3 regions of the Arthrobacter sp. LjRoot14 genome follow, and region 1 is predicted to be linked to each of the others. Evidence: riboswitches for the same ligand, from Rfam matches in the RefSeq annotation. Region 1 holds a riboswitch; each other region holds the start of a gene.
The links. Region 1 has a riboswitch for thiamine pyrophosphate ahead of ACSQ12_RS20220 (ECF transporter S component). Riboswitches for the same ligand answer to the same signal wherever they lie in the genome.

Region 1 (5,918 bases):
CAGCGGTTCGGGCCGCGGCACGTCAGGCGGCGGCCCGGAAGGCGGCGTGGCCACCGTGAAGGCCGGCGACCGCAAGATCAAAGCCAAGGACGCCGCTGCGGAAGAGCAACCCGGCTCCCAAAACGTGACACCCGGCCCGGAAGGAGGCGTGAAGTGAACATCGCAAGCTTTGCCCCGCTCGCCGTCGTACTTCCCATCCTCGGTGCCGCCCTGACGTTCGTGCTGATCCGGCACTCCCGGGCCCAGCGGGCCGTCAGCATTACGCTGCTCTCTCTGACGCTTCTGCTGGAATGCGTGCTGCTGGCTTCCGTCTGGGACGGCGGAACCGCGGCCGTCAACATCGGCGGCTGGCTGCCGCCGTGGGGCATCGTGATGGTGGTGGACCAGTTCTCGTCGCTGATGCTGGTGGTCTCCTCCACGGTCAGCCTCGCGGTGCTGGTGTACGCCACAGGCCAGGGCATGGCCGACGGCGACCAGGACGCACCGCTGTCGATCTTCCACCCCACCTACCTGATCCTGGTGGCAGGCGTGTCCAACGCGTTCCTATCGGGTGACCTCTTCAACCTCTACGTGGGGTTCGAGATCCTGCTGACGGCAAGCTACGTGCTGATGACCCTCGGCGGGACCGGTCCCCGCATCCGTGCCGGCGTGACCTACGTGGTGGTCTCCGTGGTGTCCTCCGTCCTGTTCCTGATCGCCATCGCCATGATCTACGGCGCCACCGGAACCATCAACATGGCGGATCTCGCCGTCAAGCTCGCGGACCTGGACTCCGGAACGCGGATGCTGCTGCACGTGATGCTGCTGGTGGCCTTCGGCATCAAGGCGGCTGTCTTCCCGTTGTCCTTTTGGCTTCCTGACTCGTACCCCACCGCACCAGCCCCCGTCACGGCGGTGTTCGCCGGCTTGCTGACCAAGGTGGGCGTCTATGCCATGGTGCGCACCGAGACGCTCCTCTTCCCGGGGGACTCGCTGAACACTCCGCTGATGGTGGCGGCATTACTGACCATGGTGGTGGGAATCCTGGGTGCGCTGGCCCAGAGCGACATCAAGCGTCTGCTGTCGTTCACCCTCGTCAGCCACATCGGCTACATGGTGTTCGGGCTGGCGATGTCCTCGGTGGCCGGGCTCGGCGCGGCAGTGTTCTACGTGGCCCACCACATCACCATCCAGACCAGCCTCTTCCTGGTCACGGGCCTGATCGAACGCCGCGGCGGAAGCTCGTCGATCGACCGCGTCGCCGGCCTGGCCAAGTTGTCCCCGATCCTGGCCCTGCTGTTCTTCATCCCCGCCATGAACCTGGCCGGCATCCCGCCGTTCTCCGGTTTCCTGGGCAAGCTCGGGCTGCTGCAGGCCGGTGTGCAGCTTGGCACCCCGCTGGCCTACGCCCTGGTGATCGGCGGCGTCGTGACCAGCCTGCTGACGCTTCTGGCCATCGCCCGTGTGTGGAACCGCGCGTTCTGGCGCAAACCCGAGGACGCCGAGAACCCGGACCCCGTGCTGCTCGCGGCCCCTGAGGACTCCGACACGGGCGACCGCGCGGGCAAGCGCAACGTCACGCTGCTGCCGCGGACGATGGTGGGATCAACCCTGGGCCTCGTGGCCTTCGGCGTGGCGCTCACCGTCTTTGCCGGCCCGCTCTTTCGGGTGGCGGACCAGTCGGCCGTGGAAATGCTGGACCGGTCCGCGTACATCCAGGCCGTGCTGGGCGAAAACGCCCCCGTGCCCCCGATCGCGCAACCTGAGCCTGTGCAGCCTGAGCCTGTGCAGCCTGAACCTGTGCAGCAGGAGGGGAAGAAATGAACCGCCGACGGATCTCAATCCGGCAGGAACTGCCCCTGCTGGTCTGGCTGGTGTTCGTCTGGGCCGCGCTCTGGCAGGATTTCAGTCCCGGTAACCTGCTGTTCGGTGCGCTGATCGCCGTCGTGGTGGCACGGCTTTTCTACCTGCCCCCGGTGGAGCTGGGCGGCCGCTTCAGCATCGTGCGGGCAGTCCCCTTCGCCCTGGTGTTCCTGGCCAAGGTGGTGGCCGCCAGCTTCCAGGTGCTGTACCTCGCGTTGGCCCGCGGGCCCAGGGTGACCAACGCCGTCGTCGCCGTCAAGCTGCGAAGCCACTCGGACCTGATGGTGACGGCCACCGGCCACGTCATCTCGCTGATTCCGGGCTCGCTGGTGGTGGAGGTGGACCGCTCCACGTCCACGCTCTACATCCACGGGCTGAATGTGCGGAGCGGAGAGGACATTGTGAACCTGCGCAAAGAGGTCCGGGATGCCGAGGCGGCACTGATCAGGATCATGGGCACCCGCGAGGAACTGGCCGCACTGAAACAGGAGGTGGGCGCATGATGGACGTCGTCCTGACCGTAACGGCCGTGATCCTGTCCCTGGCGGCAGCCGGGGCGATTGTCCGGATCGCCATCGGCCCGTCCCTGCTGGACCGGGTGCTGGCCTCTGACGTGCTGCTGGCCATCATCGGTGCCACGCTCTGCATCGACATGGCCGTCAACCGGCACCTGAACAACCTGATGCTGCTCGTGGCGCTGTCCATCATCGGATTCATCGGGTCCGTGACCGTGGCGCGCTTCGTGGCCGACCGGCGGGAGCAGCCCCATGAATCCTGAACCATCCGCCGTGGACACAGTCATTGATGCAGTGTCGGCCGTCTTTATGGTGGTGGGCGCCCTGATGTCCCTCGGTGCGGCGATCGGCCTGTTGCGCTTCCCCGACCTGATGAGCAGGATGCACGCCGCCACGAAGCCCCAGGTGCTGGGACTCTTCCTGCTGCTGGCCTCGGTGGGCCTGCAGCTGCGGACCTGGTGGGTGTGGCCCGTGCTGTTCGTGGCGTGGATCTTCCAGGTGCTCACCGTTCCGGTGTCCGCCCACATGGTGGGCAGGGCGGGTTACCGCACCAAGCACCTGCACAAGGAACTGCTCACCACGGATGAACTGGAGGCCGTAGTGCTGAAGGCAGCCGACAAGAAGGCCGCCACAAGGCAGGAATCAGAAAAGCGCGCCGCCGTCGAGGGTGACGACGGCGCAGCCTAAGGGGCGCCCGCAAGAAGTTCCGGGCCGCCACCCCCGGTGGAGTTTTTGTCCAGATAACGCGACTTGGAGGTCAATTACCTCCCGTTACCTGGACAAAAACTCTCCCGGGTGGGCCTAGACGATGTCCTGGCTCTTGGCGAAGCGGGTGATGGCACGCTGCGTGCCCCGGTTGGCCAGGACCTGGATGATGGCGCTGACAGCCGCCGAGATCAGCGCAAAGGTCAGGGCGCTGCGCAGGGTGGTGGGGACGTCGTCCTTGTCGCCCTTCGGGGGCTTGCGGCCGGTGATCTTTTCCCAGACGACGTCAACGGCCTTGGTGCCGGCGAATCCGGCAAGCAGGCTCACTCCGGTTCCAAGCAGCTTGATGAAAAAACTCACTCCAGTACCCCTTACAGGTGGGAAACAACGGAAACAGGGCTTCCCCTAGCCTAGCCGCATCAACCCGGCCGCATCACCGCGCATTGTGACACCCTCCCCGGGATTTCGCGGGCCCGCGGGTGTAAACTGATCCACGCCCACAAGGGCGAATTGATACGACAGGGGAGCGTCGCCGTCGGGCATCACTGGAACATTCCAGGGAACCGGAGGCGGGCGCTGAGAGTGCGGACAGCCGCAGACCCTCGAACCTGATCCGGTTAGTACCGGCGCAAGGGAGTCGAGTTCTCAGAGTGTCCGGCAGCAGGCGGCGGAAGCCGCGGACGGTCCGGGGAACACTCTCCCCTCCTGTACCTCAGGAGGAAGAAAATGACTGGAATGACGGCCAAGCAGACGCTTGGCAACAGCAAGTGCAACTGGCGCGTGGTGGACATTGTGGTTGCCGCGTTGATCGCAGTAGCCGGAGGCGTGATTTTCTGGGCCTGGTCCCAGGGGGCTGCCGCAGTTTCGCCGCCCATGAACGCCGTCTACCCGCCGCTGACCGGCCTTATCGCAGGCGGCTGGATGATTCCCGCCGTCCTGGGCATGCTGATCATCCGCAAGCCCGGAGCCGCCCTGTTCTGCGAAACAGTGGCCGCCACGGGTGAGCTGATCATGGGCTCGCAGTACGGCGCGTCGGTGCTGTTCTCCGGCTTCGTGCAGGGGCTCGGCGCGGAGATCATCTTCGCGGTGTTCGTTTACAAGAAGTTCAATCTGCCCGTTTCGCTGCTGGCCGGCGCCGCTGCAGGCCTCTTCTGCGGCCTGAACGACTCGTTCGCACCGTGGGGCTGGAACATCGCCTACGCTGCCGGCGACAAGCTGGCCTACATCATCTTCACGGCCATCTCCGGCGCCATCATCGCCGGCGGACTGTCCTGGCTGGCCACCCGCGGACTGGCCCGGACCGGTGTGCTGAGCTCCTTCGCCTCCCGCAAGGCAGCGACGGAGCCTGTCTTCTCCTGATGAACGGACACTGCTCATGACGCCTTCCGACACCGTCCGCCCGGCAGCGGTTACGGCACGCGGCTGGGGCTGGCGGCATGCCGGCCGGTCCCGGCCCGCCGTCCACGGCCTGGACCTGGACATTCAGCCGGGCGAACGCGTGCTGCTGCTGGGTCCCTCCGGCGCGGGCAAGTCCACGCTGCTGCACGCACTCGCCGGGGTGCTCGGGGACAGCGACTCCGGAGCCCACGACGGAACGCCGGATGCCGACGACTCCGACGAGACCGGTTCCCTGCTCATCGACGGTGCCCCGCCGCGTGCTCAGCGCGGCCGCGCCGGCCTCATGCAGCAGGACCCGGAGACGCAGGTGGTCCTTTCCCGCGTGGGGGACGACGTCGCCTTCGGCGCCGAGAACCTTGCCGTGCCGCGCGCGGACATCTGGACGCGTGTCGGAGAGGCGCTCGACGACGTCGGGCTGGCCCACCTGCCGCTGGACCACCCGACGTCAGCTCTGTCCGGCGGGCAGAAGCAGCGCCTCGCGCTTGCCGGGATCCTCGCCATGCGCCCGGGACTGCTGCTCCTCGACGAGCCCACTGCCAACCTGGACCCTGCCGGCGTCCTGGAAGTCCGTGACGCCGTGGGCCGGTGCCTGGACAAGACCGGGGCAACGCTGGTGGTGGTGGAACACCGCGTGGGCGTGTGGAAGGACCTTGTGGACCGGATCGTGGTGCTGCAGCCGGGATCTGCCACGGACACCGCGGTGCTCCTGGACGGCCCTCCGGACCGGGTCCTGGCAGAGGCGCGGGACGTGCTCGTCTCCGCCGGCGTCTGGGTGCCCGGGTACGTGCCCGCCACCCGGGCTCGAACGGGTGACGCAGGAGTGCCGGGTGCCACTGGAACGCAGGGCGAGCCGGGTGCCGGGAACCTCCTGCTGGCCGCCGAAAACCTTGCCGTGTCCCGCGAACGCCCCCGCCGGCGGCGCTTCAAGGCTGTCCCGCCGGTCCCCGTGCAGTCCGGCATCACGGCGCAGGTCCGCGCCGGCCAGGCATTGACCATCACGGGTCCCAACGGTTCCGGAAAGTCCACGTTTGCCCTGACCCTCGCCGGGCTGCTCCAGCCGGTGGAGGGCTCGGTTTCCGCCACGGTCGACCTCAGCCAAGGTGCCGGCATCGACCCGTACAAGTGGAAGGCGGAGCAGCTGATCTCCCGGATCGGCACCGTGTTCCAGGAACCGGAGCACCAGTTCGTCACCGGCCGGGTGCTGGATGAGCTGATGTTCGGCCCGCGGCACCTGGGCCACGGCGAGGACCGCGTGGACGAACTCCTGGAGCGCCTCCGGCTGACCAAGCTGGTGGACGCCAACCCCTACACACTCTCCGGCGGGGAGAAGCGCCGGCTGTCCGTCGCCACCGTCCTGGCCGCGCATCCCCGCGTGCTGATCCTGGACGAGCCCACGTTCGGCCAGGACGCCAACACCTGGGCCGAGCTCGCCTCCTTCCTCTCCGAACTCCTCGACGC
Region 2 (5,918 bases), 1.6 Mb from region 1:
CGCTGGCCACGTCCACCATGGCGAGCTCATAGTCCGCTCCTGACGCGTGGACCGCCGCTCCGGCGAGGTCACCCAGCTGCTCAATCTCAAAATCGCTGATGTCCGGAATCCGAAGCGCGTCCGGAGCAGCGAGGCCTCCGCCGTCGAGTGCCGCCGCGCGCTTGAGCGCCTCGTCGTGGGTGGAAACAAAGATTTCGGTGAAACCCATGGAAATCATCCTCATTCCGTCGGCGGTGTCATGGTCCGGCAGGGCAGCTTCGCAGCCTCCACGGACTTCCGGCTTCAGCCTAGCCCAGAAGAACGCGCAGCTCGGCGCCGCCTCAGCGGACGGCGACGCGGATCCGGTTGCGCCACGGATCCTCAAACCGCAGCTCGGCTCCCGTATGGTGCGAAGCAACGCCGGCGACCCGCAAACGGTCGGCGAGCGCGCCGACGTCGTCCGTTCCCGGCACTTCGATCAGGACTTCACCCAGCCCCAGGGTGTCCCGGCGGGGCCCGGCACCCCTGCTGTTCCAGACGTTCATGGCCATATGGTGGTGGTAGCCGCCGGCCGAGACGAACAGGGCCTGCCCGTGCCATCCCGCGGTCTTTTCGAAGCCAAGAGTGCCCACGTAGAAGTCGTGTGCCGACTGGACGTCGCCGACCTGCAGGTGGATGTGCCCGACGGCGGCTGCTGCCTCGCGCTGCCCGCCCACCGCGTCCTCGGTCAGGTGGTCCTGCAGGAACCGCTGCGGCGGCAGGGCAAGGCTGTCCATGACCACATTGGCCCCCTCCCAGGACCAGGCGGCGCGGGGTCGGTCCCGGTAGAGCTCGATGCCGTTGCCCTCGGGGTCGTTGAAGTAGAAGGCCTCGCTGACGAGGTGGTCCGCGCTTCCCGTGAAAAGCTTCGGTTCATACCGGGCGGCAGAGGCCACCGTGGCAGCGAGCGACGACCGGTCCTCGAACAGCAGTGCCGTGTGGAACAGCCCCGCCTCGCCGCGGGCCGGGAGGTTCAACCCGGGGGCCGCGGCCAGGTGGACCAGGGGTGCACCCCGGCGGCCGAGGTACACCCCGCCGTCCTGCTCAGCCACGACGTCCAGCCCGAGCGCGCGCTGGTAATAGTCCGTCATCAGCTTCATGTCGCCCACCTTGAGCATCACCGTGCCCATGGTGAGATCGGCGGGCAGCAGGTCCTTGCTGCTGGATTCCACGGTCATTCCAACTCCAAACTCCGGAAACTCGGCCGCCGGCGACCGGCGACGATTACATAGAGTAAATTACTTGAAGCTTCAATTTATTCCTAGCGGAGCTGCCGGCCCCGAAGAACGGTGTGCTTGAGGTCCCGCAGTGTTGCCGGGTTGAGCCTGGGGTCCAGTTCGCACAGCACGACGTCGGCGCTGGCACCTTCGGCGATGCCGTCCGCTCCCAGCCACTCACGCGCGGCCCAGGAAGCGGCGTCCAGGGCTGAGGCCGCCGGCAGGCCGGCGGCGTGGAGCGCCTGGATCTCGTCCACGATCCTGCCGTGGCTGATGACACTGCCCGCATCGGTCCCGGCGTAGATCGCGACGCCGGCTTCGAAGGCCTCGAGGATGCGCTCGTTCCGCCGTTCCCAGAGCCTTTGCATGTGGGCCGCGTACACCGGAAACTTCGCTTTCGCACGGGCCGCAATGTCGGGGAATGTCGCAATGTTGATCAGCGTGGGAATGATGGGGACGCGCTGTTCCACGAAACGGGGGATGTGGCGCGGCAGCAGGCCGGTTCCGTGTTCGATGCAGTCGATGCCGGCGTCGAGCATGTCATCCAGGGTGTCCTCCGCGAAACAGTGGGCGGTCACCCTGGCGCCTTCGTCGTGGGCTGCGCGGACAGCGTCCCGCACCACTGCGGCGGGGAACGAAGGCGCCAGGTCGCCGGCGTCCCGGTCGATCCAGTCCCCTACGAGCTTGACCCAGCCGTCACCCGCCAGCGCCTGCTTCCGCACGGCCTCGACCAGTCCGTCCGGCTCAACTTCGACAGCGAATCCCTGCAGGTAGCGGCGCGTCCTGGCGATGTGGCGGCCGGCGCGGATGATGCGCGGCAGCTCCGGCCGCTGCTGGAGCCAGCGGGTGTCGTGGACGGCGCCGGCATCCCGGACGAGCAGCGTGCCGGCATTCCTGTCCGTGAGGGCCTGTTCCTCGGCCACGGAATCCGGAACGTCACCGGCTGGTCCCAGCCCGATGTGGCAATGCGCATCCACCAGGCCAGGCAGCACCCAGCCGTTCAACACCAGGTCAGGCGGAGCGGCCGGCCGTGTGAACGTCAGCCTGCCGTCCACAGCCCAGAGGCCCTGCCGTTCCCGGTCCGGGGCGGTGAGCACGGTTCCGCTGAATTCGATGACGTCACGCATGCTTCAAGCCTAGACCGGCCGGGCACCCTCCCCTGTTGTGACCTGCATGTGACATGGACCCGCCCCGGCCCTGTGGTAGCTTCGTCTACGACCACACGGGTGCCCTTGCAAGGGCTGAGATCGGGCTGACGCGGCCTGCGACCGTTGAACCTGTCCGGGTAATGCCGGCGAAGGAAGTGAGTATTCCGTGAATACACAAGAAACACAGCTGATCCGTGCCCAAAACAAGACCGCACCCGGCAATTCGGCACCTGCCGAAGCGCAGTCCATGAAGTCCCACTCGCTGGCATTCATCGCCGATGAGGCCACCGGGATCCGGGTTCCGGTGACCGAAATCGCCCTTGAGGACTCACCGGGCGGGGCAGCCAACCCGCCGTTCCGCGTGTACCGGACTGCCGGGCCCGGCAGCGATCCCGTGGTGGGCCTGGAGCCGTTCAGGACCCGGTGGATCGAGTCGCGGGCAGACACCGAGCCCTATGGCGGAAGGGAACGGAACCTGCTCGATGACGGCAGGTCGGCAGTGCGCCGCGGCGCCGCGTCCGCGGAGTGGAAGGGCGCGCAGCCCGTGCCCCGCCGCGCCGTCGAAGGCAGGACAGTCACGCAGATGCACTACGCCCGGCAGGGTGTGGTGACGCCCGAGATGCAGTTCGTTGCCCTCCGCGAAAACTGCGACGTGGAGCTGGTCCGCAGCGAAGTGGCTGCGGGCCGCGCCATCATCCCCAACAACATCAACCACCCGGAATCCGAGCCGATGATCATCGGCAAGGCCTTCCTGGTGAAGATCAACGCCAACATCGGCAACTCGGCCGTCACGAGCTCCATCGCGGAGGAGGTCGACAAGCTGCAATGGGCCACACAGTGGGGCGCCGACACCGTGATGGACCTGTCCACCGGCGATGACATCCACACCACCCGTGAGTGGATCATCCGCAACTCGCCCGTCCCGATCGGCACCGTTCCCATCTATCAGGCCCTGGAAAAGGTCAACGGCGAGGCCAACCAACTGACGTGGGAAATCTTCCGCGACACCGTGATCGAACAGTGCGAGCAGGGCGTGGACTACATGACCATCCACGCCGGGGTGCTGCTGCGGTATGTGCCGCTGACGGCCAACCGGGTGACCGGCGTAGTCTCCCGCGGCGGCTCCATCATGGCCGGCTGGTGCCTTGCCCACCACCAGGAGAACTTCCTGTACACGCACTTCGACGAGCTGTGCGAAATTTTCGCCAAGTACGACGTCGCGTTCTCGCTGGGCGACGGGCTGCGGCCAGGTGCGACCGCGGACGCGAACGACGCCGCCCAGTTCGCGGAGCTGGATACCCTGGCCGAACTGACGCAGCGCGCCTGGGAGTTCGACGTGCAGGTGATGGTGGAAGGACCCGGCCACGTGCCGTTCCATCTGGTCCGTGAAAACGTGGAACGCCAGCAGGAACTCTGCAAGGGAGCACCGTTCTACACGCTGGGGCCGCTGGTCACGGACATAGCCCCGGGCTACGACCACATCACGTCCGCCATCGGCGCCACGGAAATCGCCCGCTACGGCACGGCCATGCTCTGCTACGTCACGCCCAAGGAACACCTGGGGCTGCCCAACAAGGACGATGTCAAGACCGGCGTCATTACCTACAAGATTGCCGCCCACGCCGCCGACCTGGCCAAGGGCCACCCCGGCGCGCACGAACGCGACGACGCCCTGTCCAAGGCCCGGTTCGAATTCCGCTGGCGGGACCAGTTCGCCCTCTCACTGGACCCGGTCACCGCCGAATCCTTCCATGACGAGACCCTCCCCGCGGAACCGGCCAAGACCGCGCACTTCTGCTCCATGTGCGGGCCCAAGTTCTGCTCCATGCGCATCAGCCAGGACATCAGGGACGAGTACGGTTCCGCCGAAGCACAGTCGGCACTCGCCGAGATGGCGGCAGGCATGCGTGAAAAGAGCAACGAATTCCTGGCAGCCGGCGGCAAGGTCTACCTTCCCGAGCTGCAGCTTCCAAACCCGGAACAACCGGGCCGGCACAGTGCAGCGACGGGCGACGCTACGACGCCTGTGAGTGCTGACGCCTGCTGACTTCTGCGATGAAGGACCGGATAACCCGGTCTCCCTCCACCGAGTCCTGAGGCCGGTGTCCGCCCGCGGCAACGCGGTGCTGGGCACCGGTTTCACGCAGGTAGCCCGCAATCTCTTCGTAGAGCGGCTCCCAGCCGCCGGTCAGGACGAGCGTGGCGACACCCGGCACGATCTGCAGCGGCGCCTCCCACGGAGGCGCCTGTAACCGGAGCCGGCGGGCAGCGTTGAGTGCTTCCGGCGTGGCGGGGCCATCACTGTGCACGGAAAACGCCCGCCGGACAAACTCCCGCTGGAAGTCGTCGTCGCCGAGCTGGTGCCGCACGTCAAAAAGCGGCTGCATCAGTGCGCGGTGCGCAGCAGTGGCAGGCAGTTCAGCGGTCAGTGACAGGCAGGCGGGCTCCACGAGGGTGAGGGACTGCACCAGATCCGGGCGTTCCACGGCCGCCATCATGGCCGCAATGGCGCCCTGGGCATGCGCCACCACATGTCCGCCGGCAACGCCGCGGCCCTCGTCCGCCAAGGCCCCCAGCACAATCCGGGCGTCCGTCTGGAAGTCCGATTCGACGGGCTCCGCAGACGCGTCAAAACCGTGGCGGCGCAGGAACAGTGCGTCGTAGGCCAGGGCCATGCCGTGTTGCTTGGGCCACGCGGCAGACCCGAAGGCTCCCGAACCGTGGACGAACACTACGCGCTGCTTAAACATGCCCCAACCCTATGGCAATGGCCGGACAATTCGGCCGGACGACATTGAACCTGCCGGCAGCCACGTTGACCGTACGTAAAACCGCGCCGCCAGTAACTACTTGCTCCCGCCGAGGAACTTGTCGAACCCCTTGGGCAGGTTGAGCTGCGACGGGTCGAAGTCCGCTCCCTGCTGACCGAAAGCCGCCCCGGTCGGAAGTGCCTTGCCGGCGCTGGCGCGCCGGGCCTCGGCGTCGCGGAGTTCCTGCGCTGCCTTGGCCGGGTTTCCGGACTTGGCCTTCTTCTTCGGCGCGTTCTTGGCGCCCTTGCGGGCTCCTCCGCCGCCCATGCCAGGCATTCCAGGCATGCCCGGCATTCCGCCGCCGGCTGCCATCTTCTTCATCATCTTCTGCGCCTGGGCAAACCGCTCCAGCAGGCCGTTGACGTCCGACACATGCATGCCCGAGCCCTTGGCGATGCGGGCCCGGCGTGAGCCGTTGATGATCTTGGGGGCAACGCGCTCATGCGGGGTCATGGAACGGACGATCGCTTCGACGCGGTCGATTTCGCGTTCGTCGAATTGCTCGAGCTGCTGGCGGATGTTCTGCGCGCCCGGCATCATCATGAGCATTTTCTTCATGGAGCCCATGTTGCGGATTTGCTGCATCTGGGCCAGGAAGTCATCCAGCGTGAAGTCTTCCTGGTCGGCGAACTTCTTCGCCATCCGGGCCGCTTCGTCCTTGTCCCAGGACTTTTCAGCCTGTTCGATCAGGGTGAGGACGTCGCCCATGTCGAGAATGCGGGACG
Region 3 (5,918 bases), 1.2 Mb from region 1:
CCCATCATCGCCGGGTTCTGCGCCCGGGTCACTGCTGTCGCCAGCAGCACCGCGTCGCACCCCAGTTCCATGGCGAGCGCCGCGTCGGACGCCGTGCCGATGCCGGCATCGAGCACCACGGGAACGGACGCCCTGGAAACGATGAGCTCAATGTTATGCGGGTTCAGGATGCCCAGGCCGGTGCCGATCGGGGACCCGAGCGGCATCACGGCGGTGGCTCCGAGGTTCTCCAGCCGAAGCGCCAGCACGGGGTCGTCATTGGTGTAGGCGAACACCTTGAACCCGCGGTTAACCAGCTGCTCGGTGGCGTCCACCAGCTCCACGGCGTCCGGCAGCAGGGTGTGTTCGTCGGCGATCACTTCAAGCTTCACCCAGTCCGTCTCCAGTGCCTCCCGCGCCAGTTCCGCAGTCATCACGGCGTCCCGGGCGGTGAAGCAGCCGGCGGTGTTGGGCAGCACCCGGATGTTGTGGTCCACCAGGAGCTGGAACAGCGAGCCTGTTTCGGCCGGCGAATAGCGGCGCATGGCCACGGTGGTCAGCTCCGTGCCGGACGCGATCAGGGCAGCTCCCAGCCCGTCCAGGCTGGGTGCACCGCCGGTGCCCATGATCAACCGTGATCCCAGCGGGATGCCGTCCACAATGAATGCGTCCGCCGCCGCCTGCTGACCGGTCCCTGCCGTGCCGGCAACCGTTGTTCCTGCCATGATGCTCAACCTCCCTGTACCGCGGTAACAAGTTCGACGTCGTCGCCCTCGGCCAGCGCCGTGACGAACCACTGGCTGCGCGGCACCACCTCGGAATTCCGCGCTACCGCCACGCCCAGTTTTTGGCCGTCGGCAGCCTGCCCGTTGGGCGCGAGGTTCCTGCCGGTGACCTGGCTGACGAGGGTGGTGACGGACGCGCCGTCGGCCACCGCATGTGCCGTGCCGTTCAGTGTGATGTTCATGCTGTTTCCTTGTTCGGGTCAATTGTGACGGTGTGTGCAGGCGCTGCCGGTCCGGCCGAAAGGCCGGAAAACCGGTCGGGCCGGAACGGAGCCCAGCGTGGATCGGCGTCGCCGTCCATCAGCTGCCTGCAGATGGACGCCGCTGCAGGGGTGAGCAGGACGCCATGCCGGAAGAATCCGGTGGCAATGATCAGGCCCTCAATATCCAGGCCGGTTCCTGCGGCCGCTACCCGGCCCAGCAGCGGCGCGTTGTCCGGCGTTCCCGGACGGGCCCTCGCCGTGGCTTCGAGCAGTTCCAGTTCCGCGACGGCGGGAACCAGCACCTGTGCGTCACGGAGCAGCTGGTAGACGCCGCCGGCGGAAACGGCCGATCCTGCGGGTGTTACGGGTCCCACAGGCGCCGTCACGGGGGCGTCGATACCCGCTCCCGACAGCGAATCTTCACGCTGCGTGGCCCCGATCACCACGGTGCCGTCCTGCCGGGGCACGATGTAAACGGGAACTCCATGGACCATTCCACGGACTGTGGATGTCAGCAGGGGCTGCAGGTAGGCGGGGACGCGCAGGCGCAGGATGTCGCCGTACACGGGGCGGAGCGGCAGCTGAAGTCCGGGCGGCAGTCCGCCCAGGGACGCGGATTCCAGTCCGTTGGCAATGATCGTTTCGTCTGCGTGCACGGTTCCTCCACCGGCCAGGCTGACGCCGCTGACACGCCCGTCCTCCCAGAGCAGGCCGGCGGCCCGCACACGCACGGCAGACCCCGGCAGGGAATCCGAGATCACGGCCAGCAGCTTGCGGGGATCCACCTGATGGTCGGCCGGAATCTCGAAGGCGCAGGATATCCCGGGGCTCAGCAGCGGCTCCCGTCCCCGGGCTTCCCTGACCGTCAGCGGTTCCACCGTCAGGCCGCCGGCCTGCTGGACGCCGCGCAGGTCGGCGAGCGCCCGGCGGTCTGCGGCGTCGGCACCCACGGCGAGGGTCGGCGTCGTAAGGTAGCCGGTGTCCGGGCCGTCGGCGCCGGGTTCACGGGACGCACGCCCGGTTTCCAGGCCGGCTGCGAAGGCCGGCCACAGTCCCGAGGAGTGGAGCATGAGTTCCAGGAGGTCTTCCTCCTGGTAATGGAGTTCGCTGACCGGCGCCAGCATGCCGGCGGCGGCCCAGCTCGCGCCCGTTCCCGGTGCGTCGTCGATGATCACCACGGACCTGCCCGACTGCCCGGCTTCCCAGGCAATGCCGTGGCCGATAATTCCTCCGCCGACCACGGCAACGTCGGCCCTGATGTCCACGCCGTGCTCGCCGCGACTGCGCGCGGGCGGCCGGCCTGCCGGGGATTGCGGGGTCATTGTCATCCTTCCCTACGCCGGTACTAACCGGATCAGGTCAAGCGGTCGGCTCTGACGCCCTCTCAGCCCTGCAGCTTTGTGACAGCTGCGGCGGGCTCCCGCGGTACTCCCCCAGTTTAGGGGAACTAGGCTTGTGCCATGACCGAGCAAGCTCTCCTTACCGATGCCCGCCTGTACCTCTGCACTGATGCCCGCACCGAGCGGGGCGATTTCGCCGACTTCGTCGATGCCGCCTACGCAGGCGGCGTGGACATCATCCAGCTCCGCGACAAGGGCCTGGAAGCGGCCGAGGAGCTCGAGCTGCTCGAAGTACTGGAAGCCGCGGCCCGCCGCCACGGCCGTCTGTGGTCGGTCAACGACCGCGCGGACATCGCCTCGCTCTCCGGTGCCCCGGTGCTTCATGTCGGGCAGAAGGACCTCCCCCTGGCGTCCGCCCGGAAGTTCCTTGGCGGTGAGGCCGTGATCGGCCTGTCGACGCACAGCCCCGGGCAGATCGACGCCGCCATCGCCGCATCCGGTGCTGCCGGGGGCCTGGACTATTTCTGCGTCGGGCCTGTGTGGGCCACTCCCACGAAGCCGGGCCGTGCCGCCGTCGGCCTCGACCTCGTCCGTTACGCGGCAGAGGCCACCGGCAAAACGACCGGCAGCGCTGCGGGGGCAGGCGTCGACGGTCCGGCGCTGCCGTGGTTCGCCATCGGAGGCATCGACCTGGGCAACGTTGAGCGGGTGGCGGCGGCAGGAGCGGAGCGGATCGTCGTGGTCCGCGCCATCACCGAGGCCGACGACCCCGCCGCGGCCGCGAGGTCGCTCCTGGCGGCACTCGACGCCGGCGCGTCCTGACTATCCGGTCAGGCCGAGCTGCGTCATCCGTTTGGAATGCTTCTCCGCCAGCCCGGCGATCAGCCCGCTGACCAGCTCTTTCGCAGCGGCACTGTCCCCGCCGCCGATCAGGCTTCCCACGAACGCATGCTCGTAGCTGACACGCTGCGCCTGGGTCAGTGCTTCGCCCAGCAGCCGCCTGCCCCACAGCGCCAGCCTGGAAGCGAGCCTCGGATCGTCGGCGAGGGCGTTCCTCAGCCGTTCGCGAAGAACCTCCGTTGTCTCATCGGAGGCCTGGATCTGTTCGATGACGTCCCGCGTTCCGGCGTCAACATAGCGGGAGATGGCCCGGTAGAAGTCGGCGGAGACTGTATCGATCACGTAGGCCTTCATCAGGGATTCGTACCAGTCGGCCGGGCGCGTCCGCGAATGGAAGTAGTCCACGGCCGCCTGGAACGGCAGCATGGCATCCTCGGCGTCGATCCCCATGGCCTCAAGGCGGGCGCTCACCAGCTCGTAATGCCGGAACTCCACGACGGCAATCCTGCCGAGCACGGCCCGGTCGTGGAGGGTGGGCGAATACCGCGCGTCAGCGGAGAACCTCTCGAACGCTGACAGCTCGCCGTAGGCCATCATTCCGAACAGGTCTGCGACGAAACGGTTGTAGCGAGCGGTGTCAGCCGGGGATGAGCTCATCGTCCAAGACTAATGGCGCAAATGGAGCTAACCTGACTTTCGTGTCACATCATCACCTGACTCCAAGTGTCCACGAACAGACCAACCGGCTGGCCGAGGCGCTAAACGCGCTGCGCACGGAGTTGGAGCTGCCCGGGCCCTTCCCTGACGAAGTCCTGCGGGATGCGCTGGCGGCCATTGCGGAGCACAAGATGCCTGACCTCGACCTCACGGACGTGGGCTTTGTGACCATCGATCCCCCGTCCTCCACTGACCTGGACCAGGCCCTCTTCATCGAGCGGTCAGGCGACAGGTACAAGGTTTTTTACGCCATCGCCGATGTGCCGTCCTTCGTGGCGCCGGGAGGAGCGCTCGACGCCGAAACGCGGCGGCGGGGGCAGACGTTCTACGCCCCGGACGGACGGATTCCGCTGCACCCGGAAGCCATCAGCGAGCAGGCCGGCAGCCTGCTGGCCGGACAGTTGTGCGCCGCGTTCGTGTGGGAGTTCGACCTGGATGCGGAGGCCCGCGTGGAGTCCGTGCTGGTGCGCCGGGCCAGGATCCGGAGCCGGGCGAAGCTCAGCTACAAAGGCGTCCAGGCCGAGCTGGATTCCGGCAGTGCCGCCCCCGTCCTGCTGCTCCTCAGGGAAGTGGGGATCAAGCGCGTGGAACTGGAACGGCTCCGCGGCGGCGCAAGCCTCAACATGCCGGAACAAGAGATCGAACAGCTGCCCGACGGCGGTTACCGCATCGTGGCGGCGCCGCCCCTCCCCGTGGAGGACTGGAATGCCCAGATCTCCCTCATGACCGGAATGGCTGCCGCTGACCTTATGCTCGAAGGCAGGGTCGGGATCCTGCGTACCATGCCCGCCCCTGACGAACGGTCGCTCCTGCATTTCAAGCGGCAGACAAATGCGCTCGGCAAGCCGTGGGACGGTGAGGCGAGCTACGGCGAGTACCTGCGCTCCCTTGATCCCACCGACCCCCGGCAGCTGGCTATCCTGCACTCCGCCGGGATGCTGTTCCGGGGCGCCGGTTACACGCCCTTTGACGGCACCGTGCCGGAGGACGCCATCCAGTCGGCCATCGGGGCAGCGTATGCGCACACCACGGCACCGCTGCGCCGCCTGATCGACCGCTTCGTCCTGGTGATCTGTGAGGCGCTGAGCAACCGCACCGCGGTTCCCGACTGGGCCCGGGAAGCACTCCCCTCGCTGCCGGAAATCATGGCGGCCTCGGACCAGCTGGCGGCCAGGATGGAACGGCTGGCCCTGGATACGGTGGAGGCCGCCCTCCTCGTCAACCACATCGGGCAGGAGTTCGACGCCGTCGTCATCTCCGGGTCGAAACCGGGCAAGCCCAACGGGAACGGCGGCAACGGGAACGGCAACGGACCGTCCGGGATCATCCAGATCGCGGACCCTGCGGTGACGGCCCGGTGCCCCGGCGAACTCGAGTCCGGCACCACGGTCCGGGTCAGGCTGATCTCGTCGGACATCCGCACGCGCGTGATCCGGCTTGAACTGGTGGAGTGACTGCCGGCTGATTGTGGACCGCGTCCGGGGCGTCAGTCGGTGGTGGTTGCGGTCAACAGCTAGACTGAGGGGGTAGTAATGGATGCCCGGTCGTTGATTTCCATGATTTTTGAATTCAACAAGCCCGCCCCTACGCGATCTTGAGATACGCCCGCTGGTCCCCAGTGCCAGCATTTAGATAGCCCGCGATCGGCTTCCACTGGATTTGCTTGCGCGCCCGAGCGTGCTCCGGAACGGCCTCGCGGCCGGCCCCGTTGAGCAAGCAGCGCCAATGCCCAAATGAATAAGGAAACTCCCCTGTGAGTGAATTGCATACGCACCAACTTCTGACCGACGAAACCGGCACTGAAACGATTGAGCCGGAAGAGACCATCATCTCGGACGAAAAGCCGCACGAGATCGAGGAGAAATCGTTCGCGGACTACAACGTCCGGGCCGACATCGTCGAGTCCCTGGCCGACGCCGGAATCACCCACCCCTTCCCCATCCAGGCAATGACGCTGCCCGTGGCCCTCGCCGGCCACGACATCATCGGCCAGGCCAAGACGGGCACCGGCAAGACCCTGGGCTTCGGCATCCCCGCGCTGCAGCGCGTGGTGG

Region 2: another riboswitch for thiamine pyrophosphate. It lies ahead of thiC (phosphomethylpyrimidine synthase ThiC); the one in region 1 lies ahead of ACSQ12_RS20220 (ECF transporter S component).
Region 3: another riboswitch for thiamine pyrophosphate. It lies ahead of ACSQ12_RS14465 (FAD-dependent oxidoreductase); the one in region 1 lies ahead of ACSQ12_RS20220 (ECF transporter S component).

What each region holds. Positions count from the first base shown of each region.
Region 1 is NZ_CAXURL020000001.1:4,452,251-4,458,168, reverse strand. It holds gene ACSQ12_RS20250 (Na(+)/H(+) antiporter subunit C) at 1-157, shown strand, start outside; gene ACSQ12_RS20245 (Na+/H+ antiporter subunit D) at 154-1,803, shown strand; gene ACSQ12_RS20240 (Na+/H+ antiporter subunit E) at 1,800-2,345, shown strand; gene ACSQ12_RS20235 (monovalent cation/H+ antiporter complex subunit F) at 2,342-2,620, shown strand; gene mnhG (monovalent cation/H(+) antiporter subunit G) at 2,610-3,044, shown strand; gene ACSQ12_RS20225 (DUF4235 domain-containing protein) at 3,159-3,422, opposite strand; TPP riboswitch at 3,573-3,715, shown strand; gene ACSQ12_RS20220 (ECF transporter S component) at 3,789-4,421, shown strand; gene ACSQ12_RS20215 (ABC transporter ATP-binding protein) at 4,438-5,918, shown strand, end outside.
Region 2 is NZ_CAXURL020000001.1:2,864,427-2,870,344, forward strand. It holds gene ACSQ12_RS12915 (hypothetical protein) at 1-208, opposite strand, end outside; gene ACSQ12_RS12920 (VOC family protein) at 321-1,196, opposite strand; gene ACSQ12_RS12925 (amidohydrolase family protein) at 1,280-2,362, opposite strand; TPP riboswitch at 2,448-2,555, shown strand; gene thiC (phosphomethylpyrimidine synthase ThiC) at 2,550-4,430, shown strand; gene ACSQ12_RS12935 (alpha/beta fold hydrolase) at 4,399-5,133, opposite strand; gene ffh (signal recognition particle protein) at 5,230-5,918, opposite strand, start outside.
Region 3 is NZ_CAXURL020000001.1:3,214,499-3,220,416, forward strand. It holds gene ACSQ12_RS14455 (thiazole synthase) at 1-704, opposite strand, end outside; gene thiS (sulfur carrier protein ThiS) at 710-946, opposite strand; gene ACSQ12_RS14465 (FAD-dependent oxidoreductase) at 943-2,295, opposite strand; TPP riboswitch at 2,282-2,401, opposite strand; gene thiE (thiamine phosphate synthase) at 2,428-3,129, shown strand; gene ACSQ12_RS14475 (ferritin-like domain-containing protein) at 3,130-3,804, opposite strand; gene ACSQ12_RS14480 (RNB domain-containing ribonuclease) at 3,846-5,318, shown strand; gene ACSQ12_RS14485 (DEAD/DEAH box helicase) at 5,618-5,918, shown strand, end outside.